DNA from 3 places in the Agrobacterium sp. ES01 genome. Region 3 is predicted to be linked to each of the others. Evidence: predicted binding sites of a transcription regulator. Region 3 holds the regulator's gene; each other region holds the start of a gene.
What was found. Region 3 encodes HrcA, which represses chaperone genes, less so after heat shock. Its sites were predicted from a motif close to GTTAGCACTCNCNNNNNGNGAGTGCTAAC; they were not measured.
Positions count from the first base shown of each region.

Region 1 (9,806 bases), 480 kb from region 3:
TGACGACGGCAAGAAGTGTGGTGATGAGGGCCGCCACATCGAGGCTTGACCATTCCGGCACCGGGATGCTGGCGCCGGCCAGATCCCATGACATGCGCCCGACCCTGGCAAACAGGACATGCAGCGCAAACCAGAGCGCAAGGTTGAGAATGACGCCGACCACGGCTGCGGTGATGGCGGACAGGGCAGCGGTGGCAAAGCGATTGCCGCGCAGACGCTCGACATAGGGGGCACCGGCGAAGATCCAGATGAAGCTTGGAACGAAGGTCGCCCAGGCGGTCAGAAGTGCGCCGAGCACGCCACCGACAAGCGGCGCTCCCAAACCGGCATCGCGAAAGCCCGCAAGGAAGCCGACGAAGGACAGGACCAGCACCAGCGGACCGGGTGTGGTCTCTGCCAGCGCCAGGCCGTCCAGCATTTCGCCGGGCATCAACCAGCGATAATGATCGACCGCCACCTGCGCCACATAGGCCAGCACGGCATAGGCGCCGCCAAAGGTCACCAGTGCCATTTTGGAGAAGAACAGGTAAAGCGCGGTCATTCCGTCTGGACCGGCGACAAGCCACAACACCGCCAGGGGTGCCTGCCAGACAGCGACCCAGAACAACAGGACAAGGACCTGGCGCGAGCCGACGAGTTTGGCTTGCACCGCTGACAGGTCGATATCCCCTGTCGCGGTGGCTGCCCTGGAGCGGGCCAGGACGAGCCCGGCCATGCCGGCCCCCAGAACCACCAGCGGGAATGGCAGCGACAGGAGGAAAAGCGCGAGAAACGCGACGACCGCGACAATGCGGTGAAACCGCGTCTTCAGCGCCCGCTTGCCGACGCGGATCAAGGCGTCGATGACAATGGCCAGCACTGCCGCCTTCAGGCCGAAGAACAGGCCGGTCAGCCACTGGGTATCCTGATAGAGCGCATAGGCAGCCGAAAGGCCGAGCATGACGGCCAACCCCGGCAGCACGAACAACAGGCCGGCCACGACGCCGCCGCGCACGCCGTGGGTCAGCCAGCCGATATAGGTGGCAAGTTGCTGGGCCTCCGGGCCAGGCAACAGCATGCAGTAGTTCAAAGCATGCAGGAAGCGATCCTCGGAGATCCAGCGCTTCTCGTCGACGGCCACACGGTGCATCAGCCCGATCTGCGCGGCCGGGCCGCCGAAACTCATCAGGCCGATACGGGCAAAGGCACCCACCAGTTCCGACAATTGTGGACGGGCAACCGCTTCGGAATTTTCAGCCATCGTCGTTCAACTCCAAACCGGACACCCCATCATCACGGCAAAAGCCGTGCACCGGCGCCCTCATAACGCAGTTTGTCGTCAGTATTGCGAAGGGGACAATCATCGAGCGACAGGCAGCCGCAGCCAATGCAGCTGTCGAGCTGATCGCGCAGCGCCATCATGGTTTCGATACGGCTGTCGAGCTCGGCGCGCCAGGCGGCTGACAGCTTGCGCCAGTCGGCAGCACTGGGAGGTCGGTCCGCCGGTAGTCTGGACAGTGCGACTCGGATCTCCGCCAGGGGGATGCCCAGTCGCTGGGCGGTCTTGATGACGGCGATGCGCCGCAAGACTCCGCGCGGATAGCGCCTCTGATTGCCTTGGGAACGCCAACTTTCGATCAGCCCTTCACGCTCATAGAAATGCAGTGCCGACACGGCGACGCCGGAGCGCTGGGCAATCTCGCCGACCGAGAGAGACTGCACTGTTTTGCGGGTTGTTTGCGACATGGAAATTACGCCTTGACCTCAATCTTTGTTGAGGTTTTATCGTGCTCGCGTTCACCTGACAACACGCCTTTGAGAGAGGAACGCCTGCCATGACATTGTCCTTGCAAATCCCCGCCAACGAAAACGGAGCTCCGGCGGAAAGCGCCAGCCTCTTTCGCATCGACTGCTTCGAGTGCCCGCCCGATCATGTGCGCGCCTTTTCCGACCGCCTTGCCATTATCCACGGCTATTTCGACACGCTTGAGGGCTGCCTTTACAATCGGGTTGCGGTTGCGCCCGGACCTTCGACCGTGAAGATCGTCACCATCGTCGAATGGAAGAGTGCGGCAGCCCTGACGGCCGCAAAGGAGGCTGTCGACCAATTTTATAGTGTCGACGGCTTCGACCCTAAAATCTTCATGGCAGAGCGCGGCATCACCGGAGAATTCGGCCTTTACCACGATGTCGCCGCCTTTCATGCGCAGCGTCACGCAGCCGGTTGACTTAGACATGCCGACACGCCAGACACATTCTCGACATGGCAAACGCCTAGAAAGCGAAAAGACGGCAAAAATTTTTAGCCGTTTTTCTTGACTCTCAGCCTTCCCATCCTTAGATCGAGCTCGCTAGCACTCCCCGTATGAGAGTGCTAACAACATCCATGCGGGACCCAAAGATCCCGCGAATGTCATTCGATCGAGGGATTAGACAATGGCAAGCACCAATTTCCGTCCGCTGCACGACCGCGTTGTAGTCAAGCGCGTCGAGTCTGAAGAAAAGACAAAGGGCGGCATCATCATTCCTGACACTGCCAAGGAAAAGCCAGCTGAAGGCGAAATCATCGCTGTCGGCAGCGGCGCTCGTGACGACAAGGGCGCACTCGTCGCTCTGGACGTCAAGGTCGGCGACCGCGTCCTGTTCGGCAAGTGGTCGGGCACCGAAGTAAAGCTCGATGGCGTTGACCTTCTGATCATGAAGGAATCCGACATCATGGGCGTTATCGGCTGAATTTAGCCGGTTACTTCTCAATCCAATCAACAATTCACCAAAGAGCTAAGCTCCGGGAGTTTTGAAACATGGCTGCTAAAGAAATCAAGTTTGGCCGCACCGCGCGCGAAAAGATGCTTCATGGCGTCGATATCCTCGCTGACGCCGTGAAGGTTACCCTCGGCCCCAAGGGTCGTAACGTCATCATCGACAAGTCCTTCGGCGCACCGCGCATCACCAAGGACGGTGTATCGGTTGCCAAGGAAATCGAACTGGAAGACAAGTTCGAAAACATGGGCGCCCAGATGGTCCGCGAAGTTGCTTCGAAGACCAACGACATCGCCGGCGACGGCACCACGACTGCTACCGTTCTGGCCCAGGCCATCGTGCGCGAAGGCAACAAGGCTGTTGCTGCCGGCATGAACCCGATGGACCTGAAGCGCGGTATCGATCTGGCTGTGTCGGAAGTCGTCAAGGACCTTCAGGCCAAGGCCAAGAAGATCTCGACCTCTGAAGAAGTTGCTCAGGTCGGCACGATCTCGGCAAACGGCGACAAGCAGGTTGGTGCAGATATTGCCGAAGCCATGCAGAAGGTCGGCAATGAAGGCGTCATCACGGTTGAAGAAGCCAAGACCGCTGAAACCGAACTCGAAGTCGTTGAAGGCATGCAGTTCGACCGCGGTTACCTGTCGCCTTACTTCGTGACGAACCCGGAAAAGATGATTGCGGATCTCGAAGACGCATACATCCTGCTCCACGAAAAGAAGCTCTCAAACCTTCAGGCAATGCTGCCGGTTCTGGAAGCTGTCGTTCAGTCTGGCAAGCCGCTCATCATCATCGCTGAAGACGTCGAAGGCGAAGCTCTTGCAACGCTCGTCGTCAACAAGCTGCGTGGCGGCCTGAAGATTGCTGCCGTCAAGGCTCCTGGCTTCGGCGATCGCCGCAAGGCCATGCTCGAAGACATCGCGATCCTGACCGGTGGTACCGTTATCTCCGAAGATCTCGGCATCAAGCTCGAAAATGTCACGCTCGACATGCTCGGCCGCGCCAAGAAGGTCTCGATCACCAAGGAAAACACAACGATCGTTGATGGTGCCGGCCAGAAGTCGGACATCGAAGGTCGCGTTTCCCAGATCAAGGCTCAGATCGAAGAAACCTCTTCCGATTACGACCGCGAAAAGCTGCAGGAACGTCTTGCCAAGCTCGCTGGCGGCGTTGCCGTCATCCGCGTTGGCGGCTCGACGGAAATCGAAGTCAAGGAACGCAAGGACCGCATCGACGATGCTCTGAACGCAACACGCGCTGCTGTTCAGGAAGGTATCGTTCCTGGCGGTGGTACAGCTCTGCTGCGCTCCTCGACCAAGATCACCGTCAAGGGTGCAAACGACGACCAGGAAGCTGGCATCAACATCGTTCGCAAGGCTCTTCAGTCGCTGGTTCGCCAGATCGCCACCAATGCCGGTGACGAAGCTTCGATCGTTGTCGGCAAGATCCTCGACGGCAACACAGACAACTTCGGCTACAACGCCCAGACGTCTGAATATGGCGACATGATCGCCATGGGTATCGTCGACCCGGTCAAGGTTGTCCGTACGGCTCTGCAGAACGCAGCTTCGGTTGCTTCGCTGCTGATCACTACAGAAGCCATGATTGCCGAGCTTCCGAAGAAGGAAGCTGCTGGCGGCGGCATGCCTGACATGGGCGGCATGGGCGGCATGGGTGGCATGATGTAATAAGGCGAAAGCCTTATTGCGAAAGCCAACCATAAAGCACGCCCATTGCCTTCAAGAGTTTCAGCGCGTCAAGCGCGCTGAAATGGCGGCATGGGTGGCATGATGTAATAAGGCGAAAGCCTTATTACGAAAGCCAACCATAAAGCACGCCCATTGCCTTCAAGAGTTTCAGCGCGTCAAGCGCGCTGAAATGGCGGCATGGGTGGCATGATGTAATAAGGCGAAAGCCTTATTGCGAAAGCCAACCATATCGGTTCAGAAATACGGGGCGGTCTTCGGACCGCCCTTTTTCGTGCGCGCTGCGCAAAATACACGTGTGCGATGTGCGACTTCCGGCGAATGTCACTCTCGGCTCGGAATATTGACAAGACACATTGCCGACACGCAAAAACAAAATATAAACATGTCTCGGCTATATATCGCTTGACCTCATGATCTGGGGTGACTTGTCTGCCCGCCCGGATGCCCGCAATAGACAGGCTCCGCGCAGTTTCCGTCGGCATGAGCCTTCCAAAGGTGCCATGACGGGTCAATGACGCATGAATGGGCTTTCTAACCGCGCCCGCGTAACTGCTACTTGCGCCGCCATAGAAAAGACCGAGGCGGTACAGTTATTGAAAATATCAGCCGAGACCATATCTTTTTGGGGATGCGGGGCCATCGGTGCGACTCGTTGAGGAATGACTTGTTTAAAATTGCCAAGTCCAGTTTTGCCGAACCGCTCGTTACCGCCTGTGCGGAACGTGACAGCGGCAATTCATCCGTCATGTCGCAGTTTGCTGCCTCCGAAACCTGGACCGGCGACCTCTCGAACGGTGTGATCCGCCTCGGCGAGCGCGCCATGGCGCTTCACGGCCTCACAAGCCCGGAATGCGGCCTCTTGTCGATGATGCGCGCCTATGAGACCAATGACCGCGGGCATATTCTCGAACTTTTCGAGCAGGCCGCCACGGCCTCCTCCAACTTCTGCTACTCGACCATGATCACGCAGGCGAATGGCAACCGCCAGCCTGTGTTTTGTATGGGCGAATCGAACGGGCTGGAAGAAAAGCTGGCAGGCACCATGCTGGGCATCTTCATCTTTCCACGCTTCAAGCTTGGCGCAAACCGTCCGCAGCCGATGGCGTGACGGCGTCACGCCATCCAGACATGGTCAGCTGGTCTCCGGAATCTCCAGGCCTTTGACGCTTGCAGGCCGGACCTCCGCGCGCTGGACCCACTTCATCACCTTTGGAAAATCCGAAATGCCGATGACATCGCCCGCGCCATAAGCCGCTTCAATGGCGCGCACCCACGGAAAATTGGCGATATCGGCAATCGTATACTCAGCCCCCATCAGCCAGTCGCGGCCCTCGAGGCGCTGTTCCAGCACACCGAGCAGACGCTTTGCCTCATCCCGGTATCGCTCCATCGCGTAGGAATTATTGGCCACCTTGTCGGCTGCGAATTTGAAGAAGTGACCGAACTGACCGAGCATCGGGCCGATGCCGCCCACCTGGAAGAAAACCCACTGAATGGCTTCATAGCGCAACGCCGCATCCGACGGCAAAAGCTTGCCGGTCTTTTCGGCGAGATAGAGCAGGATTGCCCCGGATTCGAACAGACCGAGCGGTTTGCCAGCTGGACCATCCGGATCGAGAATGGCCGGAATCTTGCCATTGGGATTGAGCGACAGGAATTCTGGTGTCTTTTGATCATTGGTGGAAAACGACACCAGATGCGGCTCGTAAGGCAGGCCCAATTCCTCCAGCGCAATCGAGATCTTCACACCGTTTGGGGTCGGAAGCGAGTAAAGCTGGATGACCGAGGGGTCCTTGGCAGGCCAGCGCCGGGTAACGGGATAGGCGGTCAAATCAGACATGGGCATTCTCCATTTTTGCCAGAACCGGTTCGACTGAGCGAGACGTCCTCGTTTCAAACCGGTACCGAGGCAGGATCGTTAATTGTCTCCGTTTGTTGAACAATATGTGCATTATTGTCCATCTATTCAGAACGACAGAAAAAGAACATCTATAGCCACATAGTTCAGTCCCCCGATCCAACAACTCGCTTCTGGAGAAAAATATGTCCAACACGACAAATGTCGCGATCCTGGTCGCCCGTATCCTACTGTCCTTCATGTTCATCATGTCCGGCTTCGGCAAACTGACCGACCCTGCCGCAACGGCTGGCATGATCACCGGCGCCGGCCTGCCGGCTGCAACTGCGCTTGCCTATCTCGCAGGCGCGTTCGAACTCTTGGCCGGCATTGCCGTGCTCGTCGGCTTTCAGACCAAGATCGCCGCTATTCTGCTGGCCCTCTTTTGTGTGTTCACCGGTCTTGTCTTCCACAGCGGCACCGTTGCCATTGAAGGTTGGCCGGATGCAGCGCTTGGCTGGATCAATACGCTCAACATGATCATGATGATGAAGAACATCACACTGGCCGGCGGCTATCTTCTGCTCGCGACTGTCGGTGCCGGCGCCTATTCGATCGATGCCCGCCGTGGCGTGAACACTGTCACCGCCTAAGGCTTCCCTGCCCCAAGCAAAAATGCCGCCGGATCGCTCCGGCGGCATTTTTTATATCAGCTTTTCAGTGCGGCAAGCCAAAAGACCGTCCGTCGCAGCGTCTGTCAGAGCGCGTCTTTGACAGCCTCAATGATCCTGGCCACCGTAGGATTTCCCTCATGTTCCGGCTTGCGGGCGCGCACCAGGCAGGCTTCGGATTTGAGGATCGTGCCGTCTGACAGGATCTTGAGGTGATTGGCCTTCAGCGTTGAGCCGGTAGAGGTGATGTCGACGATGATATCGGCCTGACCGGCAGCGGGTGCGCCTTCGGTCGCGCCCAGGCTTTCGACGATGCGATAGACCTGGATGCCGTGGCGGCGGGAAAAGAATTGCTGGGTGAGCCGCCAGTATTTGGTGGCGATCGCCAGCCGGCGTCCATGGCGTGCGCGAAAATCGGCGGCGACATCGCCGAGATCGGCCATCGTGTCCACGTCCAGCCAGATATCCGGCACGGCCACGACGACATCGGCATGGCCAAAGCCCAAGCGGGCGCAAAATTCCACGCGGGTATCGGCATCGGCCAGACCTTCGCGCACCAGATCTTCGCCGGTCACGCCAAAATCCACGGTGCCATTGCCGATCTCGCGCGAGATTTCCGATGCCGAGAGGAAGGCGATCTCGATATCATCGAAGCCCTCGACCCGACCGCGATAGGAGCGATCATTGCCGACAGCGGTGATCGGCATGCCTGCCTTTTCGAAGATCGCAGCACAATCTTCCTTCATCCGGCCCTTGGAGGGCAGCGCAATTGTAATGGTCATGGCTTTGCCCTTGAAGCTTCGATCCGGTCCAGCCACAGCGAGAAACCGACGGCTGGAATGCGGTCGGCAGCGCCCAGCAATGTCAGCAGCCGGTCATAGCGACCGCCACCGGCCAGAACGCCCTCCTCGCCTGCGAGCCCTATCTCGAAGACGAGGCCGGTGTAATAATCCAGCGGACGGCCGAAAGCCGCGCGATAGGTGATGGTGGCAAGGTCGAGTCCGATATTGGCAAGCGCTGCCACGCGCTCATCGAAACGGGAAATGGCGGCACCGAGCTTCAGCCCGGCCGCATCGGCAAAGCCGGCAAGTGCGGCACTTGCCTCGCCCAGCGGCAATTCCAGCGACAGGAATTCCGTCAGCAGCGCCAGCGTCTTGTCATCCAGCCGCGTGGCGGCCAGAACCAGCTTCTCCTTGAGCCGGGTGGCGATTTCCTTCGGTGCGCGGCTGGCATTGGTGGAATAGCCGGTCGCATGCATGGTCTCGTCGATATGCGCGATCAGGGCCGCATCGTCACCGGCTGCCACCAGCGAGGCCACCTTGAAATCGAGACCGGCGACCGGGTGCGGGCTCGCCAGATCCTGCAGCAACTGTTCCAACCGTTCGGCATTGCCAAAGGCATCGATGAGCCGCTTGCGCCAGCCATCCGGCAGGCCAAGGGCCGACAGCACCGCCTCGAATACCGACTGATCGCCAAGGGTGACTTCGAGCCTGCGGCCATCCAGCAGTTTCGATAGCACCGCATGGGCGTCGCCAATGGCGCGCGCATCGGCTCCGGCAATGCCGCTATCGCCCAGATCCTCGATGCCGGCCTGATAAAATTCATTGGCGCCGTCGCGGCGCTGGCGGAACACCTCGCCCAGATAGGCATAGCGCTTGGGCGTGCCGGTGGCCGTTTCGATATGGCGCAGACAGACAGGAATAGTGAATTCCGGACGCAGGCACAGGCTTTCGCCGCGCTCGTTTTCGGTCATGAAAATACGGCGGCGCAGATCTTCTCCGGCCATGTCGAGGAACGGCTCGGCCGGCTGAATGACGGGCGCATCAACGCGTTCGGTGCGTCGCTCGGCAAAGGCCGCCAGCAGCTCGTCGGAGAAGTCCGGCATATTGATCAAGGGCATAGGCTATCCCGGCAGTCGGTTGTTCAGGCTTTCGGGGGAAGCGAACACCACCCTTTGACCCGGATGTCAACGATTGGCGGGCGGATTGGGCCATTTTTTCCGCAAACCGGGCGCAGAGTTCGGCAATCATATTGCCTGCAGGAATTCGAGGCGGTTGCCGAAGGGATCTTCGGCATAGAAACGATCAAAGCCTCTCAAGGGCTCGTCGCGGACTGCCAGATAGCCGGCTCGGGCAATCTTCCGCTCCAGTGCGGCAACGTTTTCCACGGTGAAAGCCGGATGGGCCTTCCTTGCGGGTCGAAAATCCGGCTCGACACCGAGATGGACACGCACCGGCCCATCCTCGAACCAGCACCCGCCACGGGCTTTGAGGTTGTCGGGCTTTTCAACTTCGGGAATACCGAGAACGCCTGCATAAAAAGCCCGCGCTTCGGCCTCGCGACCGGCGGGCATGGCAAGCTGGACATGTTCAATGAAGAGAATGGACATCCGATGATCCTCCGCATGGGAGCATAGGATGATTTTCTGCCGAATGCAGCCCTCGAATAGACCGCGTAGACCAAGCTCCGTCGGCGTACCGGCTCTCTCCCCCACACAGTGGGAGAGAGCCGTGGTTGTCGCTTATGCCCCTGGCAGTCTGACGGTTGGAAAGTTCAGCTGTTGGCGCGGCGGCGGTCTTCAGCCTGGGCTTCCAGCATGTCCCTGACCTTGGCGACCAGATCTGTCTCGCTGACCACTTCCTGGGCCACGCGCGCCTCGCGCCATGCGGCATTGTCCTCGATCTCGCCGGAGAGACGCTTGCCCTCGATCAGATCCTTGATCTGGACCTCACCCTTTTCGCGCTCGTCTCCACCTTGAATGATGGCGAGCGGGCAGTTGCGGCGGTCGGCATATTTCAGCTGGTTGCCGAACTTCTTCCAGTTGCCCTGATACATTTCGGCGCGAATACCGGC
Region 1 covers NZ_JBNQTH010000001.1:784,026-793,831, forward strand. Annotated here, with positions in the region: gene chrA (chromate efflux transporter) at 1-1,240, opposite strand, end outside; gene soxR (redox-sensitive transcriptional activator SoxR) at 1,273-1,725, opposite strand; gene ACQQ2Q_RS03995 (hypothetical protein) at 1,815-2,207, shown strand; gene groES (co-chaperone GroES) at 2,416-2,712, shown strand; gene groL (chaperonin GroEL) at 2,781-4,424, shown strand; gene ACQQ2Q_RS04010 (hypothetical protein) at 5,110-5,553, shown strand; gene ACQQ2Q_RS04015 (glutathione binding-like protein) at 5,578-6,285, opposite strand; gene ACQQ2Q_RS04020 (DoxX family protein) at 6,489-6,935, shown strand; gene hisG (ATP phosphoribosyltransferase) at 7,040-7,735, opposite strand; gene ACQQ2Q_RS04030 (ATP phosphoribosyltransferase regulatory subunit) at 7,732-8,853, opposite strand; gene ACQQ2Q_RS04035 (VOC family protein) at 8,980-9,342, opposite strand; gene hisS (histidine--tRNA ligase) at 9,507-9,806, opposite strand, start outside.
Region 1: groES (co-chaperone GroES) is a predicted target of HrcA. The motif match lies at 2,330-2,358, and genes of this name have one in related genera.

Region 2 (9,806 bases), on a different contig from region 3:
ACTCGCCGGCTACGACGAAAACACATGGATGACTTACCGGCAGGCTCAGGAGCTCGGTGCTCAGGTCCGCAAGGGCGAACAAGGAACCCTCGTCGTCAAGTACGGCACCTTCACGCCGAAGGAGCAGGATGCGGACGATCGTGCAATCCCCTATCTCAAGGGCTACACCGTCTTCAACGTCGAGCAGATCGACAACCTGCCTAACCGCTTCAAGAGCCCGGCCGAGGCGGCGCCGATCGAGCCGGTTCCGGTCATCGACCATGTCGAAACCTTCATTCGGGCCACAGGCGCAAAGATAGCCTATGGCGGAAAGCAAGCCTGCTATCGGCCTGGCCCCGATGACATCCAGATGCCGGAGCGCGGTCGGTTCCTCAGCGAGGTTCATCTTTACAGCACGGTTTTTCATGAGCTCGGGCACTGGAGCGGCGCAAAATCACGCCTTGATCGTGACCTTAGCGGGCGGTTTGGGAGCGAGACCTACGCAATGGAGGAGCTTATTGCCGAAATCTCAGCCGCGTTCGTCTGCGCCGATCTTGGCATTGAGCATGATCCGCGAGACAACACCGCGACCTACGTTGAAAACTGGCTCAAGGTGCTGAAGCAGGATTCACGTGCAGTCATCACTGCCGCCGCGAAGGCTCAGGCAGTTGCTGACTATCTCCGACAGTTCAGCTCTTCCACAGGGTCGGGGCCCTAGCAAAAAATGTCGGGCCTCATGCGCATCGACCCAAAACTTTACAACTGTAAAGTCGGGCATCCTTGATGCGTTAACTTCTTGTTAACGAAAAACGCCTTGAAGAATCGGAGTCAGTCTGGCATTCCTGACGGAAATGATCTCGTAAAGTGGTCAGAACCGTCAAGAGGATTGAATGCTGCAGCCAGCTTCTCAGAGCGTCAGAGACACTGCGTCGAAGATCGAGGTCTACACCTCGAAACTCTCCGCGGAGCTGAACGATATGCGTGAAGCTGTCTATCCACCCTCTGCGCAAAAAACATTTGGCCGGACATTCTCAACCCTTGACCTAGTGAGGCTACTCAAGGTTCCGGAAAGTACTCTTCGCCAGTTGACGCTGGAAGGGAAGGGGCCTTTGCCCGAGCGCGCAGAAAACAATAGGCGAACGTACACGATAGAGCAGGTCAAGGAACTGAGGCGATTCTTGGCCGAACTTCGTCCTGACGAAGCTGGCGAGCTGCTTCCGCATCGTCGCAAAGGGGAAAAGCTTCAGGTAATTGCTACGGCGAATTTTAAAGGTGGTAGTTCCAAGACAACCACTTCTATCCATCTCGCACATTTTCTAGGGCTTCAGGGTTATCGGGTCTTGTGTCTGGATCTTGATCCGCAAGCATCGATGACTGCGCTATTTGGTATTCAGCCCGAGTTCGATCTCGGCGAGAACCAGACAGCCTATGCAGCCATTCGATATGACAATGAGAGGCGGCCGCTCGCTGAAGTGATCCGGCCAACCTATTTCCCAGGTGTAGATCTAGTTCCTGGCAATCTGGAGCTAATGGACTTTGAGTTTGATACCCCGTCCTATCTGACCTCGAAAACCAGAGATGACCTGGGTTTGTTTTTCGAGCGGTTAAGCAGTGCCCTGGCCCGCGTGGATGATCGATACGATATCGTTATCATCGACACCCCACCGTCCCTTGGATACTCGACACTCGCTGCTCTTTATGCAGCCACGTCCTTAGTTATTACCGTTCACCCGGCGATGCTCGACGTTGCATCGTGCAATCAGTTCCTGATCATGATCTCCGATCTATCGGAGGTGCTGGGGCAGTTTGGAGCTAAATTTGAGCATGACTTTTTCCGCTTCCTGCTCACGCGCGTGAACCCGAATGACGGGCCGCAGAAGTACATGTCCGGAGTCATGCGCCGATTGTTTGGTGATGATGTACTCGTTGCGGAGGCGCTCGAATCCACGGCAATCGCCGGTGCAGCGGTAGCGAAGAAGACCCTATACGAGCTTGAGTCGGGTGAGGTCGGTCGTGAAGCGTTGAAGCGCGCAATTGAGAGCGCTGACCGAGTTAACTCCGAGATCCTCGACCTCGTTCACCAAGTTTGGGGACGTAGCACATGAAGAAAAGCATCCTTCAGCGAATGGCGGCCGCCGAAAGCCGGACGGAATCTCCTGTGGTGTCGGACGCGTCCGACAAGCCCTCGCTGGCGCGGCGGCACTCTTCACCTGTCATTTCCAATGTGGGTCGGGCACTGACACAGCTCACAGAAGATAGTGTCATTTCACTCGATCCTGACCGTATCGACCGCTCCCCCTATAGAGATCGCTTTGACAACGACGAGGACGCGGCCAAAGAGCTCGAGGCGCTTAAGATTTCAATCGCAAGTGAAGGCCAAAAAATTCCAGTTCTTGTTCGGCCGCATCCGACGAAAGCGGATCATTACCAGCTTGCCTACGGTTACCGTCGTTGGGCAGCGATCAAGGCCATAATGGCAGAATCGGATCGCCCGGAGACCATAAAGATTCGAGCCTATGTTCGAGAACTTTCCGATCGGCAGTTGATTGAAGAGCAATCGCTCGAGAATGGTGTTCGGGAAAACCTGACCTGGATTGAGCAGGCAATGTGGGCCGTACAGCTGAAAAGTGCTGGCCTTTCTCATCGCGCCATGTGCCCAATCTTGGGAGCTTCAGAAGCGGCAATATCGCATCTTTTTCGAGTGACGGAGGCGGTTCCCGAAGACATCATTCTTGCGATCGGAAGAGCAAAGGGAGTTGGTCGACCGAAATGGACCGCATTTGCCGAGTTGCTGAAAGATCCGAGCGGCGCAGCACGTGTTCGTAAAATAATCGACACGGTCGAGTTTCGAGGCGCTGACAGCTCCAGCCGTATTACCCAAGCGATACGAGCTGCAAGTTCGGCGGCCGACAAAGTGACTACGGAGCCAGCTGAAGAGATTGTTGACTTCGCCGTGGGTGACCGAGTTTTTGGCCGCATGAAGAGTAATTCGGCTGGAACTACGGTCTCAATCCCGAAGCAGGAACGCGCTTTCGCGCGCTGGCTCGCGGACCGAATGCCTGATCTTCTAAGCGAATACAACAATCGTTCAGATCCAACTCACCAAGAGGTGTGATCGAGACACTCGTTAATTGGTCAAGAGGAGAGACCGCGACAAAAGAAAAAGGCCCCCAAAACGTTTCCGTCATGGAAGCCTCTCTCAATTCCTAGCAAGATCGAGAATCGCATTTCCATGAATCCCAGTCAAGAGTCTTTGGCATCGTTTTGGTGAGCGGATTTCTTTTGCCTGAAGAAAGGTGAAGGAATATGCAGACGGGAAATGTGACGACGCCCTTTGGGCGGCGGCCGGCTGTGCTTGCTCTTGTAAAGAGGCAGCTCCAGACGTCCGAGACGAAACCAAGCCGCCCGGTCGAAAAATGGAGAGTGTTTCGCGACGCTTGTGAGGCCCGTGAACGCCTTGGCCTCCAGGACAGGGCGCTGACTGTGCTGGACGCATTGCTGACGTTTTATCCAGAGAGCGAGCTCAACTGCGATAGTGGATTGGTGGTCTTTCCATCCAATGCTCAGCTGTCTGTCAGAGCGCACGGCATAACCGGAACGACCTTGCGGCGGCATTTGGCTGCCTTGGTCGAAGCCGGGCTCATCCAGCGCAAGGATAGTCCGAACGGCAAGCGCTACGCTCACCGGGACAAGGGTGGCGATATCGAGCAGGCTTTTGGATTCGATCTTTCTCCACTTTTGGCTCGCGCTGCGGAACTTGCAGGTCTGGCACAGGAAGTCGCTGCCGAGCGCCTGCAGTTCAGACGAGCCAAAGAGGCGCTGACTATCTGCCGGCGTGATGTACGCAAGCTAATTTCCGCCGCGATGGAGGAGGGGGCCGACGGCGACTGGGAAGCCATCGAAGACATGTATGTCGGCATTGTCAGCCGACTCCCCCGCAATCCTGACCGTCGCCAGGTGGAGGCAATCCTCGACGAGATGCAGCTTTTGCGCACCGAAATCCTCAACCTTCTGGAAAATCAGTTAGATTCTCAAAATATGGACGGCAATGCTGTTCAAAATGGCTGTCACATACAGAATTCAAAACCCGAATCCATCTATGAACTTGAACCTAGCTCTGGAAAAGAGCAGGGCGGAGCCGTCGAGCTGGAAGTAGCACCCAAAGCGGTTGCTCAGCCGTTGGCAAAGCCGGAACAGATGAAGGCGTTCCCGCTGTCGATGGTCCTGAAAGCCTGCCCGCAGATTTTGGATTACGGGCCCGGGGGGGTGATCTCCCATTGGCGCGAGCTGATGGGGGCCGCGGTGGTGGTTCGATCAATGCTTGGTGTTAGCCCGTCGGCTTATGAGGAAGCGTGTGAGGTGATGGGGCCGGAGAACGCGGCGGTTGCTATGGCTGCAATCCTGGAGAGGGCAGGGCATATCAATTCGGCAGGTGGATATCTCCGCGATCTCACGCGTCGAGCGAGGGCAGGGGAGTTCGGGCTCGGACCAATGCTGATGTCGTTGATGCGCGCCAATACGAACGGAGGCCGGAAAGCAGGGTGAGGGGCTGTGCTGACGCACTAGGGTGAGGTCTCGATGGAAAAGGCCTGAAGTCACCCTTCCTACATTGACAGCACGTACGACCGGTTTCAGCTCTCATTCGTCTGTAGGTGTTTCGGTTGTAGATGACTTGCGACCTGGTGGGCGACCAGGCGGACGGCCTCTCCTGCTGGCTCTCGCAGCTTTTCGGTTCAAGCGTTGGCGTTCAGCCTCAGCTTGCGCTTCAGCCTCCGCTTCCGCTTTCTGTCGAGCCTCAAGAACATCGCTTGGCGTCAATTGGCCAACTATGCCAATCAAACTGCGTATGGTGTCGTGGGGGAGGTCATGAATAAGTCTGAACAATTCAACCCGATCATCGGCCTCTTGAGGATCTTTGCCGTAAAGATGAGGTGCCGCAGCATGAATCATCTGCATTGGCAGGAAACCAAGGAGCTCGGAAAGGTGGATCATTCGTGATACGGTGAGGCGCGAAATGTTCAGTTCATAGCGGCTATAAACCACTCGTGCGAGACCAGCCAAGGTCGCGAAATCACTCTGGGTCAAACCAGTTTTCGCACGTTCGTCTAAGAGGAATGCGGAAAGCTTTGCGTCGATCTCCCCGAAGCTGACAATACCGTCGAAGCCCTCCTGGCGGTACAAGGGTCTCTGGAAATCTGGATCTGTGGTCTCAACCAGTTCCCTTGAATTGATATAGTCGGATAGATTCCGCACCGTCGGTATTCCCTCAGTCCCCAAATCCGCCAGTGGCAGATATCACGCACCATAACGTGCCATTAAGGCACTGTCATCCTGCGCGCCAGTCACACAAACCTAACAATATTGGGGGGAATGATCTGTAACATTGCTCTCCTAGGATCGAAATGCGCAACTCAGAGGCGCGTTGTGCCTCGAGTCAAGTTTGACTGCGAGCATTCCTGTTCACCGCCTTCGCAGCAATCAGATTCCAGCTTCGGGCATTGGGTTGAAAAATGCCTTCGAGGATCCTCTCCTCGCTGACCCAACTCAACTTCACGCGCATTTCGCAAGCTAGGGAGAACTGGTCGATGCTGATGCATCTTGTGATCCGGATCTCAGACTTCGGTCCGTGTTCCTCGAAGTCCCACATTGCAAACCGGAACAGCTCGCGTTTGGCGCGATCGTCCGTTGGCCAGTCGGTTTGCTTGAAAGGCTCCGGTGGAGCGGCGCCGACACTGAGTAAAGTTCTCTTTATGGCGGGAATATCGATCCCGACCTTCTCCGTCGCTTCAGGGTTGATCACAAATCCAAGGGTTGCGCCTAGCGCCACCCCGCCCAGGAAACGAAGGTCGAGGATCAATAACCATTATCCTTCAGAAACTGGTCGATCGCGGCCTTGACGATCACCGTCATTTTCAAGTCGTTTTCAGAGGCTGCTCGCTCCAGACGTTTCTTAGTATCGTAATCAAGGGGGCAGTTGACGAAGTGTTTGCTCTCCCGCGCTTTATTCTGCTTCAGCTCCTGCAGTCGTATTCTGGATGCCTCACGCTCTAACGATCTGCTCGTCGCTCTCTCCCGGCGAGCTTCCGGTGATGGCAGAATCAAGCTCGACCGTTGTGGCACTTGAACGTCAGGGACCTTCGCGGGAGCTTCTTCGATAGCAACCTGGTCTGGATGATCGCTGGCCACCAAGTTTTCTGCTTCGTTGTCTATAGCCGGCTGAGACATTGAATTGGGCACATTCCCCCGTGACCGTCGCGGTGCAACGGGAAAATCAGATATACTGGAAGTCCCTTTAGCCATCTTACGCCCTCTTTTCCTCGTTTGTCAGGAAACGTTCAATTTCTTGCATCATGCCCATAACCTCACTCCGGGCCTTTCTGACCGAGTCGCTGAGCTCAAGCATTTGCAGTGTCCCATATCCCAGTCTGATGTCCCGATAGGGGTTTCGCTCATACAGCTCGGTATCAAGGAGGTGTGAATCATATCCCTGCTCTTGCAGGTTTGCGATGAAGGGGCGGATCAGGCGGTAAGCTTCCAGTGAGCGGCCGGGGAGAGTGATCCGGGTTCTGAAGTTGAGATGTGGAATGTTTCGCCCGGTACGATCGCAGGTGTCAGCCACGTCCATTGCTGCCTGGCCGGCAGCAAGGATCTCGTCTTGGTTTGGCTGGATCGGGGTCATAACGATGTCCGAGCCGGCGATGATCGTGTCCCGTAGCACGGTGTCTTGCCCAGGGGAGTCTATCAACACGACGTCAAACCCGGCGGTTTCGTTCTCCAGAATATGCTGAAGTGATGCGTTAGTTACCGCCGTTCGAAGCTCAATGCCGTCTGGCCTGTTGTCCTTCGCCTCTGAACGGGACCACCACTCATTCAGGTTTTGTCGTCCGTCTGCATCAACCAAAAGCACTTGCTTACCTTGAAGCGCATATTCCCCGGCGATCAGGATTACGGCGGTCGTCTTCCCCGCGCCACCCTTGCCGCTTACCAGCGACATGCAAATTGCCATTTCACGATCCACTTCCTGTCTAAGACTTCAACCCGTCCCCTAGCGGTCCGACGTGTGTTCGATCGGAACATCAGTATCGTCGTTAAGATCTTCACATCGAAGAGAACCTACCATGTGAAAACACGCGGGTTAAGATCAAAACGCGCGTGTGATCACACGCTGTTAGACATCAATAAAGCCACACGAGTTGGTCGTGTGGCTTTTACAACTGTCTGGGTCGAGTGGTGAACCCCGGAGCCGCGTGAGGCCGTCTTTGGCGCTCGCACGGAGGGCGCAAGGGCGAAGAGCGAAGCGTCCCTTTCGCCTGAGTACGAGGGACAGACGAAGGCCTTCAGAAGCGGTTTTGGCGGTGAACCCTGGTGAGCGTTCCAACGGAAAGAGTGCGAAGCGAAGCGGAGCCAGTCGAGAGGTGAAATTTGATTGAAATTATGGAGTAGTGCTTTTGGTTATGGGTGGCAGGATACGCAAAAATGTTTTACATTTTGCATTACGATCGTGGGACAAGCCCACGATGAGGGTCGCAAAGCTCCAGGAAGGCCGAGTTGATTGATGAGTGAGGACACAATCGAAGTGCCGACAGCCAAGCAACGCAAGGGGCGTCTAATCAACGTCCGCGTCAGCGATGCAGAGCATTCGGCAATCGAAGAAGCGGCAAAGTCGGCCGGTATGAGTGTGTCTGCTTTTTTCCGTTCGCTGCTCCTCGAGGGGGCTGGCGTTCGACCCCTTCTGACTGCGGAAGACAGGTTGATCATGGCCGCGTTGCTCGAAGACATGCGGATGATCGGCATCAATTTGAATCAGGTAGCCCGCTCCCTGAATGCAGGAAAGGGTGTCCATCCCTCAGAGCTGGACATCAACCTTGGCAACGTCCAGCGGATTCAGGCGGCTGTAATGAGTGAGCTGCGGACACTTTCGCGCCGTGCCGGGCATGAGCGCCGAGGCGAGGTGTAGGCCGTGGAGTTCTTTTTCGGCACTTTCACAAGCGAATGGGAGCAAAGGCGCGCGGCGCTATTGCACGAAATGACGCTCGGCGGCCGTGGGAGGGCTGTCGAGGAAGAGCTTGAGAAGAGACTGAAGAATCTGCAGCATCAGGTTGGGATGTCTAAAGGCGGGTCGGGATCTAGGGGAGGGGTGAGAACTTCGGCATTCAATGTGTCATCGCCTTCGAGGACGATGGCTGCCGGTTCGGGTGCTATGCGATCAATGGACGTTCGTCTTGCGAGCGTTGCCAAAGGGAGCCAGCCAGCAGTTGTCAAACTGGCTTCCTACGGTGGTGGCGCCCGCGTCGGCTCGATGCTCAACTATGTTTCCAGAGGGGGGGAGCTGAAGGTTGAGAACGAGAACGGCGAGACGTTGCGTGGCCGTGAGGAGCTGGCGCGTCTCCGTGGCGATTGGGATCACCTTTTCCAAAACAGGACCGAGAGCCGCGATATCGGCGGGTTTAGCGTCGAGGTGAGCGTTTCCGGCGGCTCGAACTCGCATGAGCAGGTACGGGACATTCTCAGCAGTGGCTTTGGTGATCGACGCTACGCTTACTCTGTCGAAACCCGAAACGACGGATCGCTGAAGGTCGAAGGCTATGTTGTGTTGCGCAGCGGGCAGGGCGAGCGGCTGACGGCTGACGCGAAGGCGGCCGCCATCGTTCAGGAGCGTTTCAACGCCAGCGCCGTTGCGAAAGAGGCCCCCGCAGCTTTCTCGTTCACAGGCTATGGCAATGGCGTGGAATATGGCGCTGCCAAGTTGCGAGACTTGATCGCGCAGCGGAACGACGTTCGAGACGATCAGGGACGTTCGATTGCCGATGACAAGGCTGCGGGCGACCTGGTGCAAAAGGAATGGCGGGATGAGCTGCACAGCCGCAAGAGCCGTGACGTGATGCACGTGATCATGTCGGCCCGTGCCGGCACGGATGCTGTCGCGTTCGAAGGAGCTGTTCGCGACTTCCTGGCTCAGCAGTTTGCGGGCCATCGTTACGTTTTCGCTATGCACGATCCGGAGAACGATCCGAAAGAAGCAGGGGAGGGGGGCAAGCGGCCGCATGTTCATGCCCATGCCATCGTTACTATGCGTTCGGAATCGGGCGACCGGATCGAGACGACTCCGGCCACCTTCCGGCAATGGCGTGAGGTCATGGCCGAGAAGGCGCGTGACCACGGCATCAATATGGAAATGACCGATCGGCGAGAGTTCGCCACGCCGCCAGCTTTCACGCGAAATCAGGTTCGCGCCGTCAAGCATGACGGTCGAACCGAGCATGTCGGCACCAGCGATCCGGCGCAGGCGCGATATGACGCAAAGCGAGCTGGTCGGCGCGTGGTGGCGACGAGCCAGAGAAGCCGCCAGTACATCCTAAAAGCGCAGGAGACCTGGCAGAAGATTGCAGTTAACGCCGGCGACACAGTGGTTGCGGCCTACGCCGCTCAGCATCGCTCCTATCTGGAAAACGGCCTTACCCAAACGGATCAATCGCCTGCTGGTGCAGTCATTCATGCAGATTTCGGCGGTGATTACCGCTCCAATATGGTAGCAATCAGAGACATGTTGTCGGAGGCAAAGGACATGCGCGAGCAGACACGCCCAGAGTTCGAAGCGTACGAAAAGACGGTTGAAACGGCTCTATTCAACCTTCAGCGCAGCGCTGGTCCAGAGGACCGGTCAGGCTTCGAAGAAGTTTCCTCCCTTGCTCGCGAGATCGTCGATCTGCGCAGGCAGATGCTCGAAATGAAGGAGCGTGGGCTTGATGAGCAGGATGGACGAAACGCTGCTGGCGACGTCCCCAGAGAAGGTGGGGCAGCGCCGGATAGAACGGCATCTGAGGTGC
Region 2 covers NZ_JBNQTH010000012.1:31,160-40,965, reverse strand. Annotated here, with positions in the region: gene ACQQ2Q_RS21730 (ArdC family protein) at 1-697, shown strand, start outside; gene repA (plasmid partitioning protein RepA) at 870-2,084, shown strand; gene repB (plasmid partitioning protein RepB) at 2,081-3,094, shown strand; gene repC (plasmid replication protein RepC) at 3,286-4,524, shown strand; gene ACQQ2Q_RS21710 (helix-turn-helix domain-containing protein) at 4,618-5,232, opposite strand; gene ACQQ2Q_RS21705 (hypothetical protein) at 5,414-5,836, opposite strand; gene ACQQ2Q_RS21700 (hypothetical protein) at 5,833-6,204, opposite strand; gene ACQQ2Q_RS21695 (ParA family protein) at 6,281-6,973, opposite strand; gene ACQQ2Q_RS21690 (DUF6290 family protein) at 7,535-7,936, shown strand; gene ACQQ2Q_RS21685 (relaxase/mobilization nuclease domain-containing protein) at 7,940-9,806, shown strand, end outside.
Region 2: ACQQ2Q_RS21690 (DUF6290 family protein) is a predicted target of HrcA. The motif match lies at 7,345-7,373, and genes of this name have one in related genera.

Region 3 (9,806 bases):
TCGATGTCCAACTTATGCCGATGGTCAGAGACGTGACCAAGATTGATGCTCGAAACGCTTGGATGAGAGCGAGGCTTGACGTAAACTGATACCCGCAAATCACGATAATGAAGGGAAACCCCATGAGTGTGCGTGTATCCGGAAAACATATGGAAATCGGCGATTCCTTCCGCCTACGGATCGAGGAACACATCGAAGAAGCGATCGGCAAATATTTTGACGGTGGCTATTCAAGCCAGGCAACGGTGAGCAAGCTTTCGCAAGCACGATTTTCTGCGGATTGCCTTGTCCATCTCGATACAGGGGTGAACCTGCATGCCGCCGGCGAGGCGAACGATCCGCAAGTCGCATTCGACATTGCGGCCGAACGGATCGAGAAACGGCTGAGGCGCTACAAACGCAAGCTGAAAGACCACCACGCCGCGGAACACGTGAACGGCGAGATCGCGGTCGCCTATACCGTCATGGACGCGATGTCGGAAGACGACGAGGAAGTGCCTGAAGACTTCGCGCCGACCATCGTCGCAGAAAGCACAAAACAACTTCGCACCATGTCCGTGGCTACGGCCGTCATGGCTCTCGATATGACGGATGAGCCAGTCTTGCTGTTTCGCAGCCCGGGCAAGGATGAACTAAACATCGTCTACCGTCGCAATGACGGCAATATTGGCTGGATCGATTCCACCAGTATCAAAAGCTGAGACAGCGTGGGTCGGCAGGTTACTGCCGACCCACCTTCGCTCATTTCGGCGGAATGAAGGATTTAAATATGGCGTTGGCAGATTTGCTGCAACAAGATGCGGTCATTCCAGCCCTCAGGGCGAACTCCAAGAAACAACTTCTCCAGGAACTGGCAGCCAAGGCGTCGAAAGTCACATCCATTCCCGAGCGGGAAATCTTCGATGTCATCTTGCAGCGAGAGCGTCTCGGATCGACCGGCGTTGGTAACGGTATCGCCATTCCGCATGGGAAGCTGACCAGTATCAATCAGATTGTGGGCGTGTTTGCCCGACTTGAAACACCTGTCGATTTTGAAGCGCTGGACGACCAGCCCGTCGATCTGGTGTTTTTGCTGCTGGCGCCTGAAGGCGCCGGCGCCGATCATCTCAAGGCTTTGTCGCGTATCGCGCGCGTTCTTCGGGATAGCGAGCTCGTGGCGAAATTGCGTGCGACCGATTCCGCAACAGCAATCTACACATTCCTCAACGAGGAACATGCCTCGAACGCCGCCTGAAAAGGCGGCGCAAGGATCATTTCAATTTCTGCGAATTGCTGAAGAAATGGACGCCTGATGTCAGGCGTCTTTTTCGTTGACTGGTGCTGTGCCGGGCTCTGTTCCCTCTGCCTTCTGGCCACCCTTTGCCACACCGACCATGGCAGGGCGAAGGACGCGATCGCCGATCGAATATCCAGACTGGACGACCTGAACGACGGTATTGTTCGGGACATCAGCGTTCGGCACTTCAAACATTGCCTGATGGAAGTTCGGATCGAATTTCTGACCTTCTGGTTCGATCTTCTTAACGCCATGACGCTCAAGAGAAGAGAGCATCGCGCGCTCGGTCATTTCGACCCCTTCGATCAGTGCGGTCAAACCCGCTTCTGCAGCGGAACGCGCCTCTTCCGGGATCGCATCGAGTGCACGGCGCAGATTGTCCGACACCGACAGCATATCGCGGGCAAAGTTGGTGACGGCGTATGCCTTGGCATCCTTGACGTCGCGCTCGGTGCGACGGCGAAGATTATCCATCTCGGCGGCCAGACGCAGGAAGCGGTCGCGCAGCTCCGCATTCTCCGCCTTCACGGCCTCCATAGGATCGGGCTCGCCAGCATCTGCTTCGTCTGCAACCTGATCGATGGACACGACGTTTTCGTCTTCTGTGGCCGTTGCGTCAGGTCCGTTCTTATTGGTCTCGTCGGTCATGACGTTCTCCGGAATTTGTGATTGAAATTTCGTGCCCGATATCAGCGTTTGTCGCGGAAAAATCAAGGCTTCAGCCAAAAGAAGCGGCTGACTCCGCTTATGGCTATAGCGGATTACGCGAAAGCCGCGCCATTAGCTGGGCCGTATAGTCAACCATCGGCACAATGCGCGAGTAGTTCAGCCGTGTCGGACCAATCACTCCGACCGCACCAATGATGCGATCCTCTCCATCCCGGAATGGTGCCACAATGAGTGACGATCCCGACAAGGAGAAAAGCTTGTTTTCCGAGCCGATGAATATTCGGACGCCCGGGCCAGTTTCAGCCAGGTTCAAGATCTCGATCAGGCTTTCCTTACGCTCGAGATCATCGAAAAGGAGGCGCAAGCGATCAATATCTTCCTCTCCAGCGAGACCTTCCAGAAGATTGGCCCGACCGCGGACGATGAGACGGGTCGGCTTGTCGTTTTCCTTGCCACCCGACCAGACAGCGAGCCCGCGCTCAACAAGGTCCTGGGATAAGATGTCCAACTCGCCTGAGACCTGCTGCTTCAGCTTCACCAGTTGGCCACGGAGTTCACCCAGCGTCTGACCGGCCAAATGGGCATTGAGAAAATTCGCAGCCTCGGTCAATTGCGAGGTGGTGATCCCTGCCGGCAATTCGATGATACGATTTTCGACCTGATTGTGCTCACCCACCAGAACGCAAAGCGCCTTGGTCGGCTCCAGCCGGATAAACTCGACATGTTTCAGTACGGCGTCATTCTTGGACGAGATCACGAGCCCTGCCCCACGCGACAGCCCTGACAGCATCAGGCTTGCCTCGCTCAGCAGGTTTTCCATCGACGCGTCCGGACCGACCGGACGGATCTGCCTGTCGATGCTTCCACGTTCTTCATCGGAGAGATTTCCGACCTGCATGAAGGCGTCGACGAAAAACCGCAGCCCGGTTTGCGTTGGGAGCCTGCCAGCACTGATATGAGGCGAATAGATGAGGCCTAGCTCTTCGAGATCGCTCATCACGTTGCGAACAGATGCCGGCGATAGCGACATGGGCAAGATGCGGGAAAGGTTGCGAGATCCCAGCGGCTCCCCGGACTCCAGATAGCTTTCGACAATGCGACGGAATACTTCGCGCGACCTATCGTCAAGGTTAGAGCCGAACTCCATCTGCATGGTCGTTGATAAATCCATATTGCCTTCCGGACGCCTTCGATATCGTCCTGACAAAATATAGTCACTCCCGCTCCAATCACCAACGGGAATCTGACTTCTTCTCTTTTGCCGCTTTTCCTTTGCAAATCGGCACTGCCATCCGTAGAAGACCGTAGATCGCGAAAGGAAGTCGGTATGCGTCCATCAGGCAGAAAAACAGATCAAATGCGGGCAGTTTCGTTTGAGCGAAACTTTTCCAAACACGCCGAGGGCTCATGCCTGGTGAAGTTCGGTGACACCCATGTGCTGTGCACCGCAAGCCTTGAAGAAAAGACGCCACCTTGGCTGCGCAATAGCGGCAAGGGCTGGGTCACGGCAGAATACGGCATGCTCCCCCGCGCCACCGGTGACCGGATGAGGCGCGAAGCAGCTGCCGGCAAGCAAGGCGGTCGCACACAGGAAATCCAGCGCCTTATCGGTCGTTCGTTACGTGCGGTCGTTGATCTGGAAGCGCTTGGCGAACGGCAGATCACGCTTGACTGCGATGTGATACAGGCGGATGGCGGCACACGCACTGCATCGATCACCGGCGCCTGGATTGCCCTTCACGATTGCCTGAAGTGGATGGAAACCCGCAACATGATCAAGCTTGAGCGGGTCCTTAAGGACCATGTTGCAGCGATCTCGTGCGGTATCTTTGCCCAGCAGGCGGTTATCGACCTTGATTATCTGGAAGACTCGGCTGCCGAAACAGACGCAAACTTCGTGATGACGGGCGCAGGCTCCATCGTTGAAGTTCAGGGCACGGCAGAAGGCGCTCCCTTCTCCGAAGAAGAATTTCTGACACTGATGCGCCTTGCCAAGTCCGGCGTCGCCGATTTGGTGGCCATGCAGAAGCAGTCTATCGGCTAAGGCTCAAAGGAGACGGCATGACTTCGCTCACGGAAGGCATCTTGGAAACGGCGCTTTACGCCGATGATCTGGATGCCGCCGAGCATTTTTACGGTTCGGTGATCGGTCTGGAAACGGTAACACGGGTAAAAGACCGGCACGTGTTCTTTCGCTGCGGTGCCGGCATCCTGCTGGTTTTCAACCCGGAGGCGACTTCTGTGCCTTCACCGACCGGCAAGCTGCCGGTTCCGACCCACGGCACCCGTGGCCCGGGACATGCCTGCTTTCGAGTGCGTGGTGACAAGCTGGATGCCATGGTTGATCGCCTGACACAGGCCGGGATCGATATAGAGGCCGATTTCAACTGGCCCAACGGTGCCCGCTCCATCTATTTCCGCGATCCCGCGGGCAATAGTCTTGAATGTGCCGAGCCCGGCCTGTGGGGCATCGAACAGGATTAGAAATGCGCAAACTCGAAACCAAGACGATCGTTGTTGCAAGCCACAATGCCGGAAAAATTGCGGAAATCGCCGACTTGATTGGTCCATTCGGCTTTTCCGCAAAGTCGGCTGCAGAATTGCAGTTTGCGGAGCCCGAAGAGACAGGCACGACATTCGAAGAAAATGCCGCGATCAAAGCGCAGGCTTCCGCGCAGGCATCCGGTCTTCCCGCACTCTCGGACGATTCAGGGCTGGTGGTCGACGCACTCGACGGCAACCCTGGTGTCTACACAGCCAACTGGGCGGAACTGGAAGACGGCACACGCAACTTTGACATGGCGATGCAGAAGGTCGAAACGGCACTCGCAGAGCGCGGCGCGACACAGCCGCAACAGCGCACAGCACGGTTCGTGAGCGTGCTGTGCCTTGCCTGGCCGGACGGCCACACCGAGTTTTTCCGTGGCGAAGTGGAGGGCACGGTTGTATGGCCCCCACGGGGGAAAAAGGGTTTCGGGTATGATCCTGTTTTCCAGCCGCAAGGCTATGACACGACCTTCGGCGAGATGTCCGCAGAAGAAAAGCATGGCTGGAAACCGGGCGATCCGGAAGCGTTGTCACATCGCGCACGCGCCTTCAAATTGTTCGTCGAACACTGCCTGGAGGCCTGATTTTTATGGTCGAGCCCACGGCGCTCATCCTGCCTGATACCGGCGAACCCGGTTTCGGTATCTATGTGCACTGGCCCTTCTGCGCGGCCAAATGCCCCTATTGCGATTTCAACAGCCACGTGCGCCATCAGCCTGTTGATCAGGCGCGGTTTGCGGCGGCCTTTCTGACAGAAATGAAGTGGCTTCGCGCCATCAGTGGTCCAAGGACGGTGACAAGCGTTTTTGTCGGTGGCGGCACGCCGTCGCTCATGGATCCGGCAACCATCGAGACGATCCTGAATGGGATCGCCCGGCATTGGCATGTCCCGCAAGGCATCGAGATCACCATGGAGGCAAACCCCTCCAGTGTCGAGGCGGAACGCTTTCGAGGCTATCGATCAGCCGGGGTCAACCGGGTTTCTCTTGGTGTTCAGGCTCTCAATGACAAGGACCTGAAATTTCTCGGCCGCCTGCACAATGTCGAGGATGCCCTGAAGGCTGTCGGCCTGGCACGCGATATCTTTCCGCGCATGTCCTTCGATCTGATCTATGCAAGGCCCGGACAGACGATTGCAGCGTGGCAAGCGGAGCTCAAACAAGCGATTTCCTACGCGGTCGATCACCTATCGCTTTATCAACTGACAATCGAAGAAGGCACACCCTTCTATGGCCTCTACAAGGCAGGCAAGCTGTTGACGCTTGATGACGACCAGGCCGCAGACCTCTATGAAGCCACGCAGGATTTCACCTGCGAGCAGGGTATGCCTGCCTATGAGGTATCCAACCATGCGCGCCCGGGTGCCGAGAGCCGGCATAACCTGACCTATTGGCGCTATGGTGATTACGCCGGTATCGGTCCCGGCGCTCATGGACGGTTAACGCGCGGCCGCCAGAAACTGGCGACCGTCATGGAACGGCATCCCGAACGCTGGGTTGAACTGGTCGAACGTCAGGGTCACGGGATCATCGAAGAAGAGCATCTCGAAAATGATGCGCAGGCCGATGAATTGCTACTGATGGGACTGAGATTACGCGAGGGCGTGGATCTGGCGCGATGGCAGACGTTGTCCGGTCGTTCCCCCGATCCTGTGCGGGAACAGAACCTGCTGGATTACGGTTATCTGGAGCGTCTGGGAAATTCCCGCCTGCGCTGTACGCCAGCCGGTATGCTGATACTTGATGCAGTGGTGGCAGACCTCGCCTGCTGATGCCATGGAGCGCAGACAATGCCTATTGATGATGCCTTTTCTCGTCACGACATGGCGGTGCTCTACGACAGCTTCAACCGATCCGGTGCAGACAGCGAGTTCTATCTGGGGCTGGTTGACGCACCGTCACGGATCCTCGATCTGGGCTGCGGGACCGGCGCGCTTGCAATCGAATATGCGCAGCGCGGCCATCAGGTGACAGGTCTTGAACCTGGTGCGGGAATGCTCAGCGTAGCACTTGGCAAGCAAGGTTCAGGCAGCGTGCGCTGGGTGGCCGGAGACGCCAGGGAATTCGATCTTTCCCGACGCTTCGATCTGATCGTGATGACGGGCCATGTCTTCCAGGTGTTTTTGGACGATGATGAGACCCACAGGGTGCTTGCCAATGCACGCCGACATCTGGCAGCCGGCGGACGTCTGGTTTTTGAAAGCCGCAACCCCTTGCATCGTGCTTGGGAGAGCTGGACCGAAAATCAGACCCTTACTTCGGCCGATGTACCCGGCATCGGCGATGTGGACGTCTATTATCAGACCACACGCACCTGGGACGCTTTCGTCACCTTCGACGCTGTCTTTACACTCAAGTCGACCGGTGAGCGGCTAATCAGCGAGAGCACGTTGCGCTTTCCTGACCCGCAGACGATTGCGCAACTGCTCCACGACAGTGGATTTGGACAAATCGACTGGATCGGTGACTGGGACGGCTCGGCCTTCTCAGACGACAGCCCGGAAATCATAGTCATTGCCACCGCCTAGACGACGGCGACTTTACACCGCAGCGTAAAAGATAAATTCGCCATGCGCGGATTTTGGTGAATTTTGTCCGCATGGGTCGCTCAAACACATGTCAAACTGGCGTTGACGCAGCTGCCAAATCACGACCACAATTCCTGCAGGTTATTGAGTCTAAACAGTTTTTCAACACCTCAGGTCTGGCACGATTTTTCATGAAGTCATCCGTCAACTATCCAGAGATGAAAGCTCAGCCAAGCACCCGCTCATCCCGCTCGTGGATCGAGTGGCATACGGCTGCCCTCACGATCATCATTTATGGCAGTTGGATCGGACTGACGCTCTTCTGGCACTCCATCCCATATGTCATTTTGTTTCTGGCTGGCGGATGGATTATCGCCTGGCATGGCTCGCTTCAACATGAGGTTTTGCACGGCCATCCCACACGCTCTCGACGCATCAACGATCTGATCGGTTGGCCACCACTCTCGATATGGCTGCCCTACAGGATCTACAAATCCTCGCATCTCAAACACCACAATGATGAGTGGCTTACGGACCCGATCGAAGATCCGGAAACCTATTATCTGACCGGCACAGACTGGAGCGAGATGGGACCGATCGGACGGCTTGTTTTCAAGATGAACAATACGCTGGCAGGCAGGCTTATTCTTGGGCCATTCGTGGCACTTTTCGTATTCGGCAGCTCTGAGATCAGCCGCATCGTGAGAGGTGACCGTCGTCATATCCGCATCTGGATTTTACATATCATCAGCTGCCTCGCGGTTTTTGCCTGGACAACGCTTGTTTGTGACATGCCTATATGGGTCTACCTGACAGCCTTCGTCTATTCGGGCCTGTCACTATCGCGCCTGCGCTCCTTCGCGGAGCATCGTTATTCCGGCACAAAGGAAGAGCGCACGGCAATCGTCGAAAACTCACCGGTCTTCGGTTTACTCTTTCTCCATAACAATCTCCACATCGTCCACCATTGGTGGCCGCAGGTCGCATGGTATGACATCCCCAAATTCTACCGCACACATCGTCAGGCCTTCATATCGCTGAATGGCGGGCTTGTTTATGACGGCTATCGCGAGGTCGCCAATCGCTATCTCTTTCGGTTGCACCACGAGCCGATACATCCCCAGCACGCTGAGAGCGCTCAACCTGACCAGCATGATGTACCGCTGATGTCGAAGGACGGTCAGGCGATCACTGGATAGCCCAGCTTCTCCGCTTGAAGGCGGTAGCTATCCAGACGGGCATAGTCGCTGTCTGTCAGATATTCGATCCCGATCATGCCGAGATCATCCGCCAATCCGAGACTTGAGGTCGCCACCGCCTCTGATAGCGCCTTCCTCAGCACCCCAACCATTTCGTCAGATGCGTTAAGGCTCGTGATCAAAGGGAGACCCGGGCCACTATCCGTCGACTGAAGCACGCGGATGCCGGCCAGACTTTCCGGCGCGTGTCGCTGAAGCAAGCCAAATGTTACGGTATCAACTGCTGCAACATCCGCGTGTCCGGCAGCAACGGCTGCCAGCGATGCATGATGACCACCAGTCACCAAAACATCTGAAAAGAAATGGCCATCTTGCGCGAGCGGTGCCACGGCAGCGCGCAGCAGGTTCATACCGGAATTGGAACCGCGATCGTTGAGAGCGACCGTCTTGCCACGCAGATCCGCCAGCGTGCGATAGCTGGAAGCAACTGAGACCACGACATAGCTCAGACGCTCCGTTCCACGCCCCCCGGCAAACTGATAGATGGGAGTCGCAACGAGACGGACCTTACCCTTCAGTTTTGTAATGTATGGATAGCCGCAGGTTTGCGCCAGGATCAGATCCGATTGCGGCCAGAGGGCATCATGGGACGACTGCCTCTCGAGCTCCTCCGGAGCCGCAAATCCGGCGTCCCGCAATCGATCACGAACAAAGTGCCAGAGCGTATCGTTGCCACGGGAGACCGGCGCCAGCATGTCGTACATGGCAAGGCTGGCGCAGGCCATCGATGGCCTCAGGCGTTGTTTTCGTTGATCAATCTTTTGAGAAGCTCAACCTCATGGCTAAGCTTGTTATCTGCGCTGATCAAATCTTCGATCTTGCGGACAGCATGGAGAACCGTTGTGTGGTCTCTTCCGCCGAAGCGACGCCCAATTTCTGGGAATGATCGAGGCGTGAGAGTTTTTGCCAGATACATAGCGATTTGTCTGGGCTTAACGATCACGCGGGTTCGTCGATTGGACACCAGTTCCTGCCGCGACACATTGTAGTGACGCGCGACAATGCGCTGGATGTCCTCAATGCGCACGCGCTTCTGCTCGGCCGCACCGACAAGGTGAGCCAAGAGCTCGTCCACACGCTCAATCGACAGATTCGGCTCGAATGAGCGGCGAAACAGGATCTGGTTGAAAGCGCCTTCAAGGTCACGTCCGCTGCTGGTGATGCTGCGGGCGATATGGGCCAGAACTTCGTCTGGTATCTCGAGCGAGGAATCTTCCTTGCGCGCTGCTTCCAGACGGATCTTCAGCATCTCTTCGCGCATTTCGAAGTCGGGTGCTTCCATTTCGATGGCAACACCGCCCTGGAGACGCGAACGAACGCGCGGGTCCAGAGATTCCAGTTCCCACGGTGCGCGGTCGGCGGCAACCACGACCTGCTTGGCACTATCGAGCAACATATTGAGAAGATGGCAGAACTCGTTCTGGATCATCTTGCCCTGCAAGAACTGCATGTCATCGATGATCAGAAGATCGATGTGACGAAGCGAGTCCTTGAGTGTCAAAGCGTCGTTGTCGCGAATGGCGGTGGC
Region 3 covers NZ_JBNQTH010000001.1:1,268,072-1,277,877, forward strand. Annotated here, with positions in the region: gene hpf (ribosome hibernation-promoting factor, HPF/YfiA family) at 123-701, shown strand; gene ptsN (PTS IIA-like nitrogen regulatory protein PtsN) at 770-1,234, shown strand; gene grpE (nucleotide exchange factor GrpE) at 1,295-1,924, opposite strand; gene hrcA (heat-inducible transcriptional repressor HrcA) at 2,028-3,116, opposite strand; gene rph (ribonuclease PH) at 3,273-3,989, shown strand; gene ACQQ2Q_RS06250 (VOC family protein) at 4,007-4,429, shown strand; gene rdgB (RdgB/HAM1 family non-canonical purine NTP pyrophosphatase) at 4,432-5,076, shown strand; gene hemW (radical SAM family heme chaperone HemW) at 5,082-6,263, shown strand; gene ACQQ2Q_RS06265 (class I SAM-dependent methyltransferase) at 6,282-7,019, shown strand; gene ACQQ2Q_RS06270 (fatty acid desaturase) at 7,211-8,218, shown strand; gene ACQQ2Q_RS06275 (phosphate/phosphite/phosphonate ABC transporter substrate-binding protein) at 8,200-9,003, opposite strand; gene dnaA (chromosomal replication initiator protein DnaA) at 9,012-9,806, opposite strand, start outside.